DNA from 3 places in the Mesorhizobium sp. M5C.F.Cr.IN.023.01.1.1 genome. Region 2 is predicted to be linked to each of the others. Evidence: predicted binding sites of a transcription regulator. Region 2 holds the regulator's gene; each other region holds the start of a gene.

Region 1 (6,330 bases), on a different contig from region 2:
CCCTGCAAGAACTTTATCAACGATGGCGTCGATCGGCGCCAAACCATTTCTAAATTTTGATAGAGTTTCGTGAAGCTCTTCCCAAGCGCGAGCACTGGTAACAAGCTTTACTCCTCTTGCGTTGAGAGCAGCCACCGCATTAGCGCCGACCCCGTCGACAATGAGTGCGGCGTCAAGGAGAACGTTAGCATCTAACACCGCCGTTTCGACCTGCGGGATCGGCCGGTAGGTCGAAATTTGCGTGCCATTCATCCCCAAAATATCGTGCCATGGCCGGGATTATATCCGACTGCTGATAGACGGCCTACTGCTCGGTGGGCCGAAGTTCCCTAATCCTCCTTCACTTCCTCGAAAACCTCCGGCCCGAGCAAGATTTTGCCACAGCGGCCTGTAAATTTGCGTCAGACAGCGAGCCGTCCTCGACCAAGGCGTTGACCACAGCGTCAGAAAGGGTGTCGATCGGGATACGTGTCTGTTACCCACTTACTTACGAACGATCGCATCGGCCTTCAACATCAACGCTGGCGCTTGATCGCCCCAAGCGGCGAGCGCGCCACCACTGGCGACGACTGGATGATCGCGGTGTTGGTCATCGCAAACGGAATGATCCGGTCGATCACCCGTTCGAGTTCGGCCACCGAGCCGAAATGCGCCAGCGCGACGAAACAGTCCTCGCCGGTCACCCGGTCGCATTGCGCGATTTCCGGCAGATCGCGGATGATCTCGGCGACCACAGCCAGTTGCCCGGGCACCGGCCTGATCCGCAGCCATGCCGACAGCTTCATGCCGAGCGCGGCCGGGTTGATCCGCACCGTATAGGCCTCGATCACGCCGCTCTCCTGCAGCCGCCGGATGCGCTCCGCCACGCTCGGCGCCGACAGACCGACGGAACGCGCCAGTTCAGCGGTGCTGGTGCGCGCATCCTTTTCCAGCAGGCGCAGGATTTTCAGATCAGCCGCATCCAAGTCGGTATTTTCGTTTCGAAGGCGTTTCAGACAAAACTCCTTGGTTTTGGAAAAGAGATTATCTTTTCGGCCGGCTATCAGCCATATAAATCCAAAAAACTGCCTGCGATAATGATCTTATGGATGATCCAGCGCAAGCCCCTGCTGCAATCCCTGCCCTCGCCGGGCCCGTCTTTGGCAAGCTGGCGACCTCGCTGCCGCCGCATGTCTGGTTCGGGGTCAGCGCCGTGTTCCACTATCTCGGGCCGGCTTTCGCCGTGCTGCTTTTCCCGCATGTCGGCGTGCTCGGCATGGCCTGGCTGCGCATCGTCACGGCCGCCCTGGTCTTTACGCCGCTGACCCGGCCATGGACGGTCTTCGCCCGCGCCGACCGCCCGACAAGACTGCTGCTTCTCGCCTTTGGTGCCTGCCTGGGCATAATGAATTGCTCGTTCTACCTGGCGCTGGAACGCTTGCCGATCTCGCTGGTCGCGGCGATCGAATTCGTCGGCACCATCGGCGTCCCGCTTGTCGGCGTCAGAAGCCCGCGCAATCTCGCAGCCCTTGCCGTCGCCGTCATCGGCACCTTGCTGCTGATCGACGTCAAATGGTCAAGCGACCCGATCGGCCTGTTCTGGGCCTTCCTCAACGGCGCGCTGTTCGTTGGCTACATCGTGCTTGGCCACCGCGTCGCCGCCGCCGGCGCTGGCGACGGCATCGCCGGCCTGGGTGCCGCCATGGCGGTCGCCTTCCTCATCGTGCTGCCGATCGGCTTCACCGATGCGCTGCCGGCTTTCTCGGCGCCGCCACTGCTCATCGCCGCCATCGGCGTCGGCATCTGCTCGTCGGTCATCCCCTATATATGCGACCAGCTTGCCATGTCGCGGCTGCCGCGCTCGAGCTTCGCGCTGATGCTGTCGTTGCTGCCGGTCATCGCCACGCTGATCGGCGTCATTGTGCTCCGCCAGATACCCAGCCCTATCGATTGCATCGGCATTGCGCTGGTGGTGGCCGGGGTCGCTTTTCACAAACCAGCAGATGCCTGATCAGGCAAGCTTCTCCCTCAGAAAGGCGATCGTCCGGCCCCAAGCGAGGTCCGCCGCGTTCTTGTCGTAGCGGGCCGCGGACGTGTCATTGCTGAAGGCATGATTGGCGCCTTCATACACATAGACCGTGTACTCGACCTTGGCGGCATCGAGTTCCTTCTTGAAGGCGTCGATACCGGCATTGATGCGGGTGTCGAGCCCGGCATAATGCAGCAGCAGCGCCGCCCTGATCTTCGGCACATCCTCGGCCTTCGGCTGCATGCCGTAATAGGCGACAGCGGCAGCCAGATCCGGCGTGTTGGCCGCTAGCGTGTTCACCGTGCCGCCGCCCCAGCAGAAGCCGACCGCGCCGACCTTGCCGTCGCCTTCCGCGTGTTCTTTGAGGAAAGCGACTGTTGCGACCGCATTGGCGACGGTCTGCGCCGGATCGAGCTTGGAGAACTGGTCACGCGCCTTGTCTTCGTCGGCCGGCGTACCACCGAGCGGCGACAGGAAGTCCGGGGCCAGCGCCACGAACCCTTGCAGCGCCACGCGCCGCGCCACGTCGCGTATATGTCGATTGAGCCCCCTGTTCTCATGCACGACGATGACAGTCCCGAGCTTGCCGGACTGGCCGGCAGGCTTGACCAGATAGCCCTTCATCTCGCCGCCGCTGCCGGGATAGCTGATGTCCTCGCCCGTCACGCGGGAATCGTCCTCGGCAACGATCGCCGCCCGTGCTGAATTCGCCGCCAGCAGCGGCGCGATTGCGGCCGCCGCCGCACCTGATCCGGCAAGCCTGGTCAACTGTTCCATGAAGCGCCGCCGGTCGAGCGTCAGATGCGTGTATTCGTCATAGGCGTCTATCATCGCCTGGGTAATGGCGGGTCTCGTGACGGCTGGGCTGGCAGGGCTCGGTTTTGTCATGGCGCTCTCCTCGGCTTCGGGAAGTACTTCCGCCGCGCAACATAGGATAGGAGCCCGCACGGTCCAGTCACGGATCAGTGAGGCGCTGCTGACGCAAGCGCAGGTCCGCCAGACCGGCGGCTGGTCCAGGATGATACTCCTTCCGACCGATGCGCTTCGCGGCGCGCCCATGGGCAACCGCGCACCTGCGTGCTGCTTTCTCCGGCCTGCCGTGCCTGTCAAGCAGGCCGGCGCTATAGGTGGTGTTCTACCGGATTTGTAACTCCCCCGCCTGGACAGAGAACAAAACGGAGACACTTCTGGCCTTTCGCTGCCGAATCACTACATTCGGGGACAATGTCCGGCTTTTCGGAAGACATGCCCTTTTTTGACGAACCGAATGCGCGGCCCACGGCCCCGTCCGGCATTGCCGCGCGCGCCATGGCTGCCCGCAGCGGCCACACCAACGCGCCCGACTATCTGAACGGGCTCAACCCCGAGCAGCGGCTGGCGGTGGAAACCACCGAAGGCCCGGTTCTGGTGCTGGCCGGCGCCGGCACCGGCAAGACGCGCGTCTTGACCACCCGCATCGCTCACATCCTTGAGACCAAGAGGGCCGAGCCTTGGCAGATCCTCGCCGTCACCTTCACCAACAAGGCGGCGCGCGAAATGAAACAGCGGATTGGCCTGCTGGTCGGCCATCAGATAGAGGGCATGCCGTGGCTCGGCACCTTCCACTCGATCGGAGTAAAGCTGCTTCGCAGACACGCCGAACTTGCCGGGCTCAAATCCGACTTCACCATTCTCGACACCGACGACGTCGTGCGCCTGATCAAGCAGCTCATCCAGGCCGAGGGGCTGGACGACAAGCGCTGGCCGGCCAAGCAGTTCGCCCAGATGATCGACGGCTGGAAGAACAAAGGTCTTGGCCCCGCCGACATTGCCGAGGGCGACGCCCGCGCCTTCGCCAACGGCAAGGGCCGCGAGCTCTACAAGGCCTATCAGGAGCGGCTGAAGACGCTGAACGCCTGCGACTTCGGCGATCTCCTGTGCCATCCGATCCGCATCTTCCGCACCAATCCGGACGTGCTGAAGGAGTACCACAAGCGCTTCAAATACATCCTCGTCGACGAGTATCAGGACACCAACACCGCGCAGTACATGTGGCTGCGGCTGCTGGCGCAGCGGCCGGATGCCGGACGAGCTTCAACATCAACAGGTTTGCGAACGGCCGAAGGCCGCAAGCCCGACCGGGCGTCCGAGCCCTTGCGAGGCCCCCGCGGAGGGCCCGCGCCGACAGGCGCGGAACAGCCCGTGAGCGAAAATAAAGTCAACATTTGCTGCGTCGGCGACGACGACCAGTCGATCTATGGCTGGCGCGGGGCCGAGGTCGACAACATCCTGCGCTTCGACAAGGATTTCCCTGGCGCCACGATCATCCGGCTGGAGCGCAACTACCGCTCCACCGCCCACATCCTGGGCACTGCTTCTCATCTGATCGCCCACAATGAGGGCCGCTTCGGCAAGACGCTGTTCACCGAAAAGGTCGCCGAGGACGACGAGAAGGTGCATGTCCATGCCGCCTGGGACTCGGAAGAAGAGGCCCGTGCCGTTGGCGAAACCATCGAAGCCTATCAGCGGCAGAAGCACAATCTCAATGACATGGCCATTCTTGTCCGCGCCTCCTTCCAGATGCGCGAGTTCGAGGACCGCTTCGTCACGCTCGGCCTCAACTATCGCGTCATCGGCGGCCCGCGCTTCTACGAGCGCCTCGAAATCCGCGATGCGCTGGCCTTCTTCCGCGTCGTCGCCCAAGGCGCCGACGACCTCGCCTTCGAGCGCATCGTCAACGTGCCGAAGCGCGGGTTGGGCGAAGCCACCATCCGCCAGATCCACGATACCGCCAGGGCGCTGCGCATCCCGATGCTGGAGGCTGCGGAAAAACTCGCCGAGAGCGACGAGCTGAAGCCGAAGCCGCGCGCAGCATTGCGCGAGGTCGCCGCCAATTTCGAGCGCTGGCAGAAGGCACTGGAGACCACGCCGCACACCGAGCTTGCCGAGACCATCCTGGAGGAGAGCGGCTACACCGACATGTGGAAGAACGACCGCTCGGTGGAAGCCCCCGGCCGGCTGGAAAACCTCAAAGAACTGATCCGCTCCATGGAGGAGTACGAATCGCTGCGCTCCTTCCTCGAACATGTCGCACTCGTGATGGACGCCGAGCAGAACGCCGAGCTCGACGCCGTCAACATCATGACGCTGCATTCGGCCAAGGGCCTCGAATTCGAGACCGTTTTTCTCCCTGGTTGGGAGGAAGGTCTTTTTCCACACCAGCGCGCGCTCGACGAGGGCGGCCGCTCCGGGCTGGAGGAAGAACGGCGGCTGGCCTATGTCGGGCTGACCCGCGCCAAGAGGAACCTGCATTTGTGGTTCGTCTCCAACCGCCGCATCCACGGCCTGTGGCAATCGACCATCCCGTCGCGCTTCCTCGACGAACTGCCGGAAGCCCATGTCGAAGTCGCCGAGAGCGGCAACAGCTACGGCGGTTACGGCAATGCCTACGGCGGCGGTTCTTTTGCCTCGGGACGTGGTGGAAGGCAGAACCCCTATGGCGCGTCGCGCTTCGACAATGTCGGCGAGGAAAAATCGGGTAGCTTCTCCAACAGCTATGCGACGCCCGGCTGGCAGCGCGCTCAAGCCAATCGCACCGAGGCGACGGACCGCAATTGGGGCTCACGCTCCGGCCACCAGGTCGAGCGCATCGGCTATGGAGAGACCGACTCCGGCTATGGCGCCGGCCGCACCTCAATCAAAGGCCGCACTATCGATGGCGAACTGGTCGCCAAATCCGTCGCCGACACACCCTCGGCCTTCAATGTCGGCGACCGCGTCTTCCATCAGAAATTCGGCAACGGCAACATTGCGGCCATCGACGGCAACAAGCTGACCATCGATTTCGACAAGGCCGGCCAGAAACGCGTGCTGGACGGGTTTGTCACCGCGGTGTGAACGTCCGCCCTTCCCTCACCGATACCGCGCCTGGTTCCATTTGTGGCCGAGCAGCGACAGGATAATGATCAGCCCGTTGAAGAACTGGACGTAGAAGCCGCTCAGGCCCGCCGCCACGACACCGGTCTGGATGAACGACACCGTGACCGCACCGATGGCGCCGCCGACCACCGTGCCGATGCCGCCCCAGGTTGGCGTGCCGCCAACGAACACTGATGCCAGCACCGGCAGCAGATAGCCGTCGCCGGCCGTCGGCCACCAGGTGAAGTTGATCATCACCGAGAAGGTACCGGCGATCGCCGCACCGATGCCGACGAAGACGAACACTTTCACCCGCACGCGCTTGACGTCGATGCCCATCTGCTGGGCGCTGTCGGGATTGTCGCCGACCACCTTCACCTGCGCGCCGAAACGATGCCTGTTGTAGAGCAGCGCCGACAGCACGA
Region 2 (6,330 bases):
TCGCCGTAGAGCAAGAGATAGCAGACTTCGAGGAAGTCGCCATGCTCGGCCAACTGGTCGATCGGATAGCCGCGATGCAAAAGGATGCCGGCATCGCCATCGATGAAGGTGATTTCCGACTCGCAGCTTGCCGTCGAAGTGAAGCCGGGATCATAAGTGAACGCCCCGGTGGTGCTGTAAAGCGAGCCGATATCGATGACGTCCGGTCCGACCGAGCCGCTTCGCACCTTGAGTTCGTGAGTTTTGCCGCCGAATTCAAGTTTCGCAGTCGACGCGTGGGTTTTGCCGCCAAATTCCATTTTTGTCGCAGCTTCGGACATTGCAAACTCCTTTAGGTTTTCTCAGTGCCGGCAAAGGCGAAATATCTGCAACGCAACACGTCGAAAGCACCGGAGTTCGCGCGTTTGCGCCCGCAATTGGATTTGCGTGCCAAATTGGGCCAAGATCTAATGTTGCACTGCGAAACCCACCTTTCAATGCCAATCTTCTTGGGCCAGTTTTGCTAATCGATTTGATCCGCGACGCGCGCCAGGCTTTCCTCGCGGCCAAGCACGGCAAGCACGTCGAACACGCCCGGCGAGGTGCTTTTGCCGGTGAGCGCGGCGCGCAATGGTTGGGCCACAGCGCCGAGCTTATGGCCGCCGGCCACCGCATATTCCCGGATCGCAGCCTCCGCTGCTTCGGCCGTCCAGTCGCCTGAAATCGCCTTCAGCGCCGCATGAGCACCCCGCAGGATCTCGCGCGCATCATCGCCGAGCAGCGCCGCCGCCTTCTCGTCGATCCGCAGCGGCCGCTCGGCAAACAGGAAGGCGGCACCGTCGGCCAGCTCGACCAGTGTCTTGGCCCGCTCCTTTAAGCCGGGCAGGGCGGCGAGCAACTGCGCCTTGCGCGTGTCGTCGAGGCGCCCTGCGATCGCCGGGCCGCCTTCCAGATAGGGCAAAGTGGCGATGAAGATATCGAGCAATTCGGCGTTCTTCATGCGGCGCATATGCACGCCGTTCAGCGCCTCGAGCTTGGCGAAGTCGAAGCGGGCGGCCCCCTTGTTGACGTCGCCGATGTCGAACCAGGCAATCATGTCGGCGATCGACATGACCTCGTCGTCGCCGTGGCTCCAGCCGAGCCGCGCCAGGTAGTTGAGCAGTGCCTCAGGCAGGTAGCCCATGGCACGATAGGCTTCGACGCCTAGGGCACCGTGCCGCTTCGACAGCTTGGCACCGTCGGCGCCATGGATCAGCGGGATATGCGACATCGACGGCACGTCCCAGTTCATGGCTTGATAGATCACCATCTGGCGGGCGGCATTGGTCAGATGGTCGTCGCCGCGGATGATGTGGGTGATGCCCATGTCATGGTCGTCGACGACGACGGCATGCATATAGGTCGGATTGCCGTCCGAGCGCAGGATGATGAAATCGTCGAGATCCTTGTTGGGGAAGCGGACTTCGCCCTGCACGCGGTCATGCACCACCGTCTCGCCGCCGGCCGGCGCCTTGATGCGGATCGCGCCCTTGGCGCCGGCCGGCGCCTCCGACGGGTCGCGGTCGCGCCAGCGGCCGTCATACCGAGGAGGCAGCCCCTTGGCACGCGCGCTCTCGCGCATCGCCTCCAGCTCGGCCGGCGTCGCATAGCAGTAATAGGCTTTGCCGAGCCGCACCAGCTCCTCGGCGACCGCGCGGTGGCGCGGCGCGCGCTCGAACTGCGATACCGGCTCGCCGTCCCAGGTGAGGCCGAGCCAGGCGAGCCCATCGAGAATGGCAGCGGTTGCCGCATCGGTCGAACGCTCACGATCGGTGTCCTCGATGCGCAGCAGCATCTTGCCGCCAGTGTGTTTCGCATACAGCCAGTTGAACAGCGCCGTGCGCGCCCCGCCAATATGCAGGAAGCCGGTGGGCGAGGGGGCAAAACGGGTGACGACCTTGTCGGACATGGAACTCTCAGGCAAGCGCAGGAAACGGATGTGGTTGCGCGGACTTTCGCGCGTCGCGCGTTCATGTAGCATAGGAGGTCAAGGGCGCAAGGGGCAGACCCGATGGCTGGACCAGGCCGGGGCGTGGACGAGAGCGAGGGCGCGATCACAAGCGTCAGCGAACGATCGCTGTTTGCCGACGTTCCTCACGCCGAGCCGCTGCCCGCTTCGCTGCCTGCATCGCACCCGGCCACCCAGCCTCTTTCGCCGGACCGCTCCGCGCCAATACCGGCTCCACAACCCGGGCCTGTCATTCGTTTCCGCCGACAGCTCAGCCATCTTTCACCATCCGGTATCCGCAACAGCGTGGCCTCGGCAGCCGGCCTGGAACTCGACCGCGGCGTCGCCTTCCTGCTGGTGCCGGTTTTTCTGGCGTGCGGGGTGATCGTCTATTTTTCGCTTGCCGTCGAACCGGACTTTCCGCAGCCCATTGCCGTCGCGGTCCTCACGGCATTGTGTGCGGCTGTCACCCGCTCATGGCGCAAGACGCATCTGTGCTTCATGGCAGCGTTGCTGTGCGCATTCGGTGTTCTCGCCGCCAAGGTTGAAACCTGGCGCGCGGGAACGCAGATGCTCGGTTCGGAAATCCAGACCCAGCTCACCGGCCGTGTCGTTAGGCTCGATCAGATGGCGAACGGCCGGATCAGGCTGACCATCGACGTGATGTCGACCGCCCGGCCGACACTGCGTTATGCACCGGGACGTGTCAGGGTTTCGGCACGCAAAATTCCCGCTGAGATGACTGCAGGCTCGGTGGCAACCGGTTATGTGAGGCTTTTGCCTCCGACTGGCCCGGTTAGGCCGGACAGTTATGACTTCTCCTTTGACAGCTATTTCGCCGGTATCGGTGCCAGTGGCTTTTTCCTCGGCAATCCGAAGATCGTCGTTTCCGAGGATGCGCCGCTCGCCGCGCGCCTTTCTTCCTCGATCGAAAAGGCGCGCGAAAACATTGCCGACCATATCAGGGACAGCATTGGTGGCGCCGAGGGGGAGATTGCCGCCGCACTGATGGTCGGCGTGCGTGCCGGCATTCCCGAAGAGATAAACGAATCGATGCGGCGCACCGGCATCTACCACATCATCTCGATTTCCGGCCTGCACATGGCGCTTGTCGCCGGCACGATCATGGGATTGCTGCGCGGCGCCTTTGCGCTGTTTCCCGATTTTTCGTCACGCCGGCCGGTCAAAAAATATGCGGCTGCTGCCGCACTCCTTTCCATCGCTGCCTATCTCATTTTTTCCGGTATCGTGGTCGCGGCTGAACGCAGCTTCATCATGCTGGCGGTAATGCTTGTCGCCGTGCTGTTCGACCGAGCGGCACTTACCATGCGCAATCTGACGGTTTCTGCCATCGCCGTCATCGTCGTGTCGCCGCACGAGGTGGTCGGCCCAAGCTTCCAGATGTCCTTCGCCGCGACTGCTGCTCTCGTGGGCGCCTATGCCGGCTGGTCCGACTATCGTACCGACAGGGCCACGGCGCCGCCACAGCGACGGTCGCCGGTCGCTTTCGTCACGCGAAAACTCGCCGCTGGGACAGGTACCATCGCAATGACCTCCATCATTGCCGGCAGCGCCACCGCGCTCTTCGCCATCTGGCACTTCCAGCGCGTATCGCCGCTTAGCCTGTTCGCCAATCTGGCGGTCATGCCAATCGTCACGGTCGTCATGTTCCAGGCTGTCCTCAGCGCTCTGGCAATGCCTTTCGGCTTCGACGGACCTTTCCTCTACATGATGGGCAAGGGACTGACGGCCATGATCGCAATATCGGGATGGATTTCCGAGCGGTCGCCGGTCGATGCAGTCGGGCTGATCTCGTTGCAGTCGGTTCTGCTGGTGACGGTCGCCCTGGTCATCGCCACGATGGCGACGACATGGTTGCGGCTTGCGGCACTTCCCTTTGCGCTCGCCGGCCTGCTGACGATTTCCGACACGCGCACCCCCGATGTGCTGATTTCGGAAGATGCGCATCTGGTGGCGCTGCCGATCGGCGGCGGCGAACTTGCCGTCAACCGGGTGCGTTCGAACGAATTCACCACCGACAACTGGAAACATGCGCTGGTTTCAGCGACCATTGTCGAGCCGGAAAAATTCGAAAAAGGAGACGTGCGGTTCGACATCGCCGACCCGGCCGACCTGCCGCCGGGAGCGCCCTTTTACTGCACTGCCGGCCTGTGCCTCGCCCGACACCCGTCCGGCGCGATCATCGCACTCGCCGACGACCGCAAAACCGCACGGCCAGCCTGTGCCTATGCGGATTTGATCGTCATCGACGATGCCACAGCCTATTATAATCCCTGCCGCAATCCGCTGGTTCTCGTCGTCACCAAACGGCAGCTCGCTCGCATGGGCAGTGCCGCCGTCTTCTTCGATCCGCTATCAGCGACGACGCGCGCAGAAATCCGTTTTGCCGTCAGACAGCCATATAGGCCTTGGCACGAGCAGCGGAGATTTTCGCGCGAGGCGAGGGGCTTGCCGCAATACCGCAGGGCCGAGAAACCCAAGAAGCCTGCCGCTCAGTAACGCCGGATCAGTCCGACGAGCTTGCCTTGCACCTTGACCCGGTCCGGCCCGAAGATGCGCGTCTCATAGGCCGGATTGGCGGCTTCCAGTGCGATCGAGGCGCCCTTGCGGCGGAACCGCTTCAGCGTCGCTTCCTCCTCGTCGACCAAGGCGACGATGATCTCGCCAGGCTGGGCGGTGTCGGCGTTGCGGATGATAACCGTGTCGCCGTCGAAAATGCCGGCCTCGATCATCGAATCACCCTTGACCTCCAGCGCGTAGTGCGTGCCGCCGGTGATCATGTCCGGTGGTACCGAGATCGAATGCGTCTGGTGCTGGATGGCGTCGATCGGCACACCGGCAGCGATGCGGCCCATCACCGGTATGGAGATGGTGGCAACGACGTCGTCGTCATTGCCGGCCGCGGGCAGGCGCGAAGGCGCCGGTTTGATTTGTCGTCCGAGGCTGCCCTGCCCAAGGCTGCCCTGAATGACGCTTGGCGAGAATTTGCGCGCCGCATTGAGGCCGGGCGCGATCGAATCGGGCAGGCGCAGCACCTCCAGCGCGCGGGCCCGGTTGGGCAGGCGGCGAATGAAACCGCGCTCCTCCAGCGCCGTGATCAGCCGATGGATCCCCGACTTGGAGGCGAGGTCGAGCGCTTCCTTCATCTCGTCGAACGAGGGCGGAATGCCGCTTTCCTTCAGCCGCTCGTGGATGAACATCAGCAGTTCATGTTGTTTGCGTGTCAGCATCGCGACCCCCAACAGAATCAGAAAAACAAACCCAGAACAAACACTATCTGTTCCAGTTGTGTTCCGCAACCGTTTAAAGTTTAATGAATGTGTTGACGTTTTGTTCAGCGTAGCATCAGCACGCTGCACGCGGCGCCCGTCGCGGCTGGGGGAGCGAATGGCTCGCGCACGATCAGCCCGTTGGCGTCGGCCAGCATTTTGAGCATCGAGGAATCCTGGATGCCGAACGGGGTCGCCAGTGGCGTGCCGGCTTCTTCTTCCTTCACCACCGCGCGTACATAGTCCTGCCTAAGATCGTTGGCTGGCATGGCGGCGCCGAGCCGCGCCTGACGCATGTCCTGCCGGAAGGCCCGGCCGCCGAGCCGCGCAAGCAGCGGCTTCAGAAAGAGCTGCGTGCAGACCAGGCTCGCCACCGGATTGCCAGGCAGGCCGATGCAGCGGATGTCGCCCAGCCGCCCGAACATCAGCGGCTTGCCCGGCCGCATGGCGATTTTCCAGAAATCGAGCGTCATGCCTTCGCCGGTCAGCACGTCATGGACCAGATCATGGTCGCCGACCGAGGCGCCGCCCAGCGTGACGATGACGTCGGCGTCTGCGTCGACCGCCTGTTTCACCAGCGTGGCGATCGCCTCCTTGCGGTCGGGGGCGATGCCGAGATCGAGCGCGCTTGCGCCGACCGAGCGGGCCGCGGCGGCGACGCCATAGGCATTGGACGAGATGATCTGGTCGGGGCCAAGGCCGCTGCCCGGCGGCAGCAATTCGTCGCCGGTGGCGATGATGGCGACCAGCGGCCGTTTCACCACGCTGACCTGCGGGTGGTTGGCCGACGCCGCCAGCGACAATGCCGCCGGATCAAGCGGGCGGCCTTTCTCCAGCAGGACGTCGCCCTTCGAGAAATCGAGCCCGAGGCGGCGGATGTTGCGGCCTTCAACCGTCGACGCGGTCACTTCGACGCTGCCGCCGCCGAGATCCCTGGCATTCTCCTGGATGACGATGGTGTCGGCGCCTGCAGGAAGCGGCGCGCCGGTGAAGATGCGCACGGCCTGCGCCGGGCCGACTGTTCCGGCAAAGCCGCGCCCGGCCGGCGCCATGCCGATCACCGAAAGTCTTGCG
Region 3 (6,330 bases), on a different contig from region 2:
GACTCAATGCGCCGTCCCAGAAGGCTGCGGAAGAGATGGCGCTGCGCAACTGTCAGTCCGGCTTGACGAGGTGGAAGGTCAAGACCGCCAGCGGCGGCTGCGCGATCGCGGCGTCGAAGTAGGCGCTGCTTCCACTCCTTGTTCTTGCGAGACAAGGACAGGCTGGCGGGCCGGACATCTCCCCCTCAAGGGGGGAGATCGGCTGTCGCTATTGCTTCCGCCAAACTGCGACGTTGAAAGTTCGACTGGAGGGCGCAGCTACCAATCTCCCCCCTTGCGGGGGAGATGTCCGGCAGGACAGAGGGGGGTGTTCAAGCGCCCTACCCCCCGCGGGGTTCGAACCTTACTCGCGGAGGCTCCATGTTCGCCAAGATCCTGATTGCCAATCGCGGCGAGATCGCTTGCCGGGTGATCCGCACGGCACGCAAGATGGGCGTGCGCACGGTCGCGGTTTATTCGAATGCCGATGCGAAGTCGCTGCATCTCGAGATGGCCGACGAGGCGGTGCATATTGGCTCCTCGCCTGCCGGCGAAAGTTATTTGCGCGGCGACAAGATTGTCGCGGCGGCTTTGGCCACCGGCGCGGAAGCCATCCATCCGGGCTACGGCTTCCTCTCGGAGAACCCTGACTTCGTCGACCAGGTGACGGCTGCGGGGCTCGTCTTCATCGGCCCGTCAGCGGCCTCAATCCGCGCCATGGGGCTGAAGGACGCGGCCAAGCGGCTGATGGAGAAGGCCGGCGTGCCTGTTGTGCCGGGCTATCACGGCGAGGCGCAGGAGATCGTGCTACTCGCCTCCAAGGCACGCGAGATCGGCTATCCCGTGCTGATCAAGGCGCGCGCCGGCGGCGGCGGCAAGGGCATGCGGCGCGTCGAACACCCCGACGACTTTTCCGAGGCGCTGTCTGGTGCACGGCGCGAGGCCAAGGCCGCTTTCGGCGACGACCGCGTGCTGGTCGAGAAATATATCGACAAGCCGCGCCACATCGAGGTTCAGGTATTCGGCGACACTTTCGGCAACGTCGTGCATCTCTACGAGCGCGACTGCTCGGCGCAGCGCCGCCACCAGAAGGTGATCGAGGAAGCCCCTGCCCCCTCGATGACGCCAGCATTGCGCAAGGCGATGACGGAGGCGGCGGTGAAGGCCGCCAAGGCGATCAACTATTTCGGCGCCGGCACGATCGAGTTTATCGTCGATGCCTCGCAAGGGCTGAAGGCCGACCGCTTCTGGTTCATGGAGATGAACACCCGCCTGCAGGTCGAGCATCCCGTCACCGAAATGGTCACAGGCATCGACCTGGTCGAATGGCAGTTGCGGGTAGCGTCCGGCGAGAAGCTGCCGAACACGCAGAGCGAGATCACGCTCTCCGGCCATGCCTTCGAAGCGCGCATCTATGCCGAGGACGCGGCAAAGGGTTTTTTGCCGGCGACGGGCACGCTGCATCACCTGAAATTTCCGGATACCGCGCCCGAGGGCGCCAGCATGCGGATCGAGACCGGCGTGCGGGCCGGCGATGCCATCTCGCCGTTCTACGATCCAATGATCGCCAAGCTGATCGTGCACGGCAAGAGCAGGCAGGCGGCGCTCGAAGCGCTGGGCATAGCCCTTTCGCAGACCGAGATCGCCGGCTCGACCGTCAACACCGCCTTTCTCGCTGCTCTTGCCGCTGATGCGGACTTTTCGGCAGGCGATGTCGATACCGGCCTGATCGGCAGGCATCAGCAAGCGCTGACCGCAGTCCCGCCGCCGAGCAGCGAGATCGTCGCCGCAGCCGCATTTGCGGCGTCCGGCTCCGGGGCTCAGGCGCCGTCCAACGATCCGTGGTCGTCGCTTGCCGGTTATTCGCATTTCCACACTGTTCCGCGGCGCACGCGGCTACGATACGGCGATGATGAGATCGTCGCGCTTGTGTCGGTGCGGCCGGACAAGCGCTTCCAAGTGGCACTGGACGCACCTTATGACAGCGCCAGTCCGCTCGATCTTCGCGCCGCCCCTCGCCTCGCCCGCTGGCCAGGCCATGTCACTGTCTTTTCGGGCGCCATCGGCTACAGCTTCGCGGTGCCGGACCCGCTGGCGAGGGCCGACGAAATCGCCGCCGGCTCTGACAGCCTGCGCGCGCCGATGCCGGGCCTGGTCAAGCTGGTGCGCGCGGCAAGAGGCGACGCCGTCATCAAGGGTCAGCCGCTGTTGATCCTGGAAGCGATGAAGATGGAGCACACGATTTCCGCCACTCATGACGGGACGATCGCCGAGATCGCGGCGGAGGGTGCACAAGTCACCGACGGGACCGTGCTGGTGCGTTTTGCCGAGGAAGCCCACGTCTGACCGCTGTTCCTTCATCCACGAGGCGACGTCGAAGACACGCGCCACAAACGCGTGCCCAAAATGAAAATGGCCGGGTCTGCCCGGCCATCTCCGATGGTCGCTAAGCGACGCCGGCGATTTACGGCTGGATCGGCGCGTATTTGCCGTCGTGCCACTGGTTGATGTCGTAGCTGACGTTCTTGAGGTCGCCCTTTTCATCGAAAGTGACAGGGCCGACGACGGTGCTGATCGGCTCACCATTCTTCAGCGCTTCGGCGACCTTGGCCGGGTCGTCGCTGCCGGCGCGCTTGATACCCTCGGCAAAGGCCTGGATCACGGCATAGGAGAACAGCGTGAAGCCCTCGGGCACGAAGCCGCCCGCCTTGATCTTTTCGATGGCTTCCTTGGCTTCGGGCTTCGCCTGCGGATCCGACGGGAAGACAAACATGGTGCCTTCGCCGGCCGGACCGGCGACCTGCCAGAATTCCGGCGTGGCGATCGAGTCCGGCATGATCAGCTGATACTTCAGGTTCTGTTCCGCCGACTGGCGCAGGATGAGGCCGGCTTCGGGGTGGTAGCCGCCGAAATAGACCACATCCGCCTTCAGGTCCTTGAGCTTTGTGACAAGTGCCGCGTAGTCTTTTTCACCGGCGTTGATGCCCTCGTAAAGGATCTCTTTGAGACCGTTCTGGTTCATCGTTGCCTTGACGGCGTCGGCGACGCCCTGCCCATAGGCGCTCTTGTCGTGCATGATAACGACGTTCTTGCCGGCATACTTCTTGGCGATCCATGGACCGATGAAAGCGCCCTGCGCATCGTCGCGCGTATAAAGGCGCATGATCGTCGGCCAGCCGGCTTTCGCGGCCGCGTCGGTCAGCTCTGGATTCGACGAAGCCGGACTCATCATCAGCGCCCCGGCTTCGGCATAGACGGCCGAGGCCGGAATGCTTGAGCCCGAGCAGGCATGCCCATCGACGAACTTGACGCCGTTGGCAATGATGCGGTTGGCGACCGAAACCGCCTGTTTCGGATCGCACTGGTCATCCTGGACGTCGAGCTTGATCTGGCGGCCTTCGACACCTCCAGCCGCGTTGATCGCGTCGGCCGCGGCTTGCGCTCCCTGCTTGAACTGGTCGCCGATGGTGGCAAGCTGTCCGGTCATTGGTCCGACCACCGAAAAGGTGATGTCTTCGGCGAACGCAACCGGCGCGCTCATCATCAGGCCGACTATGGCCACGCTCAAAATACCCAACTTTTTCATGGTGATACAACTCCTCCACTCTCGCGCGACCGCTCCGGCCGCGCCTCTTCCAGAGTGGCCGGGAGAATCTCACCCTTCGCCAAGCCTGTCTAGGCGCATCGGCGGCACTCAGTTGGGCCTGAAGCCTTTCTGTTTGACCATGATCTTTTCCAAAAACCGGTTTCCACTTTTGGGATCATGGTCAGAAAACGCAAAAGCCGCGCCTGCCTTGTTCCGGCCGGTCGCGGCTTTGTCGATCGAACAATCCCGAACGCTCACGCGCCCGAAAACCGCTCGCCTTCCCTGTCCGTCGCGCAGCCTGGCTGTATCCGGCCTGCCGCGTTCTTGTCATTGTTGGTTCGACCGTCTTGCGCGGCCTTGTTCTTGCCGGTCCGGCCGTCTTGCGCGGCCTTGACCTGAAGCGTCCCTGTCGGTGATCTCGGTGCCTGATGAACTCGGGCCAACTTAGTGCATCGTCATCCATTCGCGGGCTTCGCGCAGTGCCTTGGCGATCTCGACCTTCGACATGGCGGCCGACAATTCCGAGCGCAGTTCCGCAGCGCGGACCGAACCCTTGATCGCAGCAATATTGAACCATTTGTGGGCGGCGACGACATCGGTCTCGCAGTCGCGGCCGGTCGCATACATCATGCCCAGTTCGAAAAGAATGTCGGCCTGGGCAGTTGCCCCCATGGCGCCGAAGCCGGCTTCAGGCATTTCAAAACGTGCCATTTCAATCCCCTGTTCTAGCCCCTGTCAGGCTCCCGAGAGCTGCCTCGTTCTGTCCCTTGGTATCTGTTGGTAAACCTTGGGGGTGGCCGCTCTTTCGATGTTTTCGAGAATGAACCGGAGGCTTGAATCCGTCGTTAAGTGGCGTGCTTAATTTGAGGAAAACAAAGCTAAAACAAGAGGTAAACGCGAGAATTCGTTAAGGATGCAAAGCCAGCAATTTCGCCGGTTTACACTAAATTTGACGAAAATTTGCGAGGCGAAGATCAAGACTCCGCTAACCACGGGAGACAAAGATGGAGTTGCGAACGTTTCATTTCTCACCGATGAGACCGCTTCGGGCGACCAGAAAATCCTGAAGTCTTCCGCAGCGGCACCGCTTTTGTTTTGCCAGGACGTGAATTAGCTTACGTTTGCGTAAAAGGCAGACCGGCGGGCGGAACATCCGGCCGGATTTCCACAGGGAGGACAAACATGTTTCGCGAAATCAGCATGGCCTTGGCGGCCACATTGATCATGGCCGGCGCGGCTTGGGCCGATCCGATCGAAGGCAACTGGAAAACGCAGGCCGGCGCGACCGCCGCCATCGCGGGCGGCAGCGGCGCATTTTCCATCACACTCAAATCTGGCAAGTTTGCCGGTAAGCGCATCGGTTCGTTTAAGGTGTCCGGCGCCAATAAATATACGGGCACCATAACCGACCCGGAGACCGACAAGACCTATTCGGGCAAGGCCTCGGTCTCAGGCGCTTCGCTCAAGATGAGCGGCTGCGTGCTCGGCGGGCTGATTTGCAAGAGCCAGACTTGGCACAAGCTCTGATCGTTTCCACCGCCATAAATTGAAAACGGGGCCGCGAAGGCCCCGTTTTTGTTTGCGCCGTCTGTTTGAGACGCCGGATCGATCGGGCGGGCCTCGCCTTCTGCGCCCTAGCTAACAGCAATCTCTGTGCATCCTTCGTCCCAGTCACCAAGATTTGGGGGCAGCAAGACTGCGGGCCGGCAGCAAGACTGCGGCGACGCTCGTGGCCGGCGACCGCGCGGTGGCGGCGGCACTCAACACTCCGTCGATAAATTTGAACCGCAGATGAACGCCGGCATCAGAACCGGTTCAGTTGCATTAGGGCATTCTCATGCGTGTTGAAGGAGACACCACGCAATGTTCGCCCGCCGCTTCACCATCGTCTGCCTGCTGATGAGCCTGTTCGGCATGTTGTTCGCCATCCTGGTCGCCGAGGCCGGCCGCCCGGCCCGTGCCTGGGATGAAGCCAGTTCCAACGCCTGCCGGTTCGGTTGCATGAACCAATTTCGCCGCTGAACCGACAAAGACCCGAGAAAGAAAAAAAGCAAAAGCCATGAACCGCATCGTCGCCAACACCCTCAAGGCCCTTCGGCTTCTGCCGCGGGCGGCGCTCATCCTGACGGTCCTTGCAGCGCCGGTTCTGGCCGTGCCCACGATGCGCGCCGATGCCGGCTCGACGATCGAAGCGCCGGCGTTGAAGAAGAACGGCGTCGGCTTTGTGTTGTTGGTCAGCCTGCGGCGAGGCTAGGCCAATCGGCCTTCATTGAATCCATTCAATAATGAAAAACGACCCTTTGGCCCCTCCCAACCGTATTGCCAAGCCTCTATATTGGGTCATGGAAAAGCGAATCTATCCCCAAGCCATAGACTCAGTCGTGATGCCAGAGCCGTTTGGCCGGCAGATCTTCAATGATGCCGGAAAGGCCGTCGCGGCCCTGCAGGCTCTCTACGACCGCAACACCAAATTCCTGCGCGATTCGTTTACGGCGCTCGCCGCAGGCGGCGACAACAACAAGCGCTACCGGGCCTTTTACCCCGAGGTCGGCGTCACCACGACTTCGTTCACCCAGATCGACTCGCGGCAGGCTTACGGCCATATGCCGACGCCTGGGCATTTCTCGACCACCATAACCCAGCCCGCCCTTTTCGAACGCTATCTCATCGAACAGCTTCGCCTGATCATGCGCAATCACGGCGTTCCGGTCACGGTTTCGGAATCGACGACGCCCATTCCGCTGCATTTCGCGTTCCTGGAAGGC

Evidence for each region. Region 2 encodes LexA, which represses DNA repair genes until DNA is damaged. Its sites were predicted from a motif close to TGTTCNNNNTGTGTTCNG; they were not measured.
Region 1: EOA78_RS20100 (UvrD-helicase domain-containing protein) is a predicted target of LexA. The motif match lies at 3,175-3,192, and genes of this name have one in related genera.
Region 3: EOA78_RS01560 (sel1 repeat family protein) is a predicted target of LexA. The motif match lies at 4,434-4,451, and genes of this name have one in related genera.

The regions. Positions count from the first base shown of each region.
Region 1 covers NZ_RZSU01000050.1:29,690-36,019, reverse strand. The annotation lists gene EOA78_RS20120 (hypothetical protein) at 1-252, opposite strand, end outside; gene EOA78_RS20115 (Lrp/AsnC family transcriptional regulator) at 516-995, opposite strand; gene EOA78_RS20110 (DMT family transporter) at 1,085-1,990, shown strand; gene EOA78_RS20105 (dienelactone hydrolase family protein) at 1,991-2,896, opposite strand; gene EOA78_RS20100 (UvrD-helicase domain-containing protein) at 3,233-5,884, shown strand; gene EOA78_RS20095 (ABC transporter permease) at 5,900-6,330, opposite strand, start outside.
Region 2 covers NZ_RZSU01000016.1:81,341-87,670, forward strand. The annotation lists gene gltA (citrate synthase) at 1-320, opposite strand, end outside; gene gltX (glutamate--tRNA ligase) at 503-1,927, opposite strand; gene EOA78_RS09510 (ComEC/Rec2 family competence protein) at 2,030-4,486, shown strand; gene lexA (transcriptional repressor LexA) at 4,480-5,217, opposite strand; partial or broken gene glp (gephyrin-like molybdotransferase Glp) at 5,322-6,330, opposite strand, start outside.
Region 3 covers NZ_RZSU01000002.1:90,029-96,358, forward strand. The annotation lists gene EOA78_RS01545 (hypothetical protein) at 1-122, shown strand, start outside; gene EOA78_RS01550 (acetyl/propionyl/methylcrotonyl-CoA carboxylase subunit alpha) at 361-2,325, shown strand; gene EOA78_RS01555 (branched-chain amino acid ABC transporter substrate-binding protein) at 2,444-3,565, opposite strand; gene EOA78_RS01560 (sel1 repeat family protein) at 4,010-4,276, opposite strand; gene EOA78_RS01565 (DUF2147 domain-containing protein) at 4,748-5,092, shown strand; gene EOA78_RS35775 (hypothetical protein) at 5,429-5,587, shown strand; gene EOA78_RS01570 (hypothetical protein) at 5,625-5,819, shown strand; gene EOA78_RS01575 (AMP nucleosidase) at 5,950-6,330, shown strand, end outside.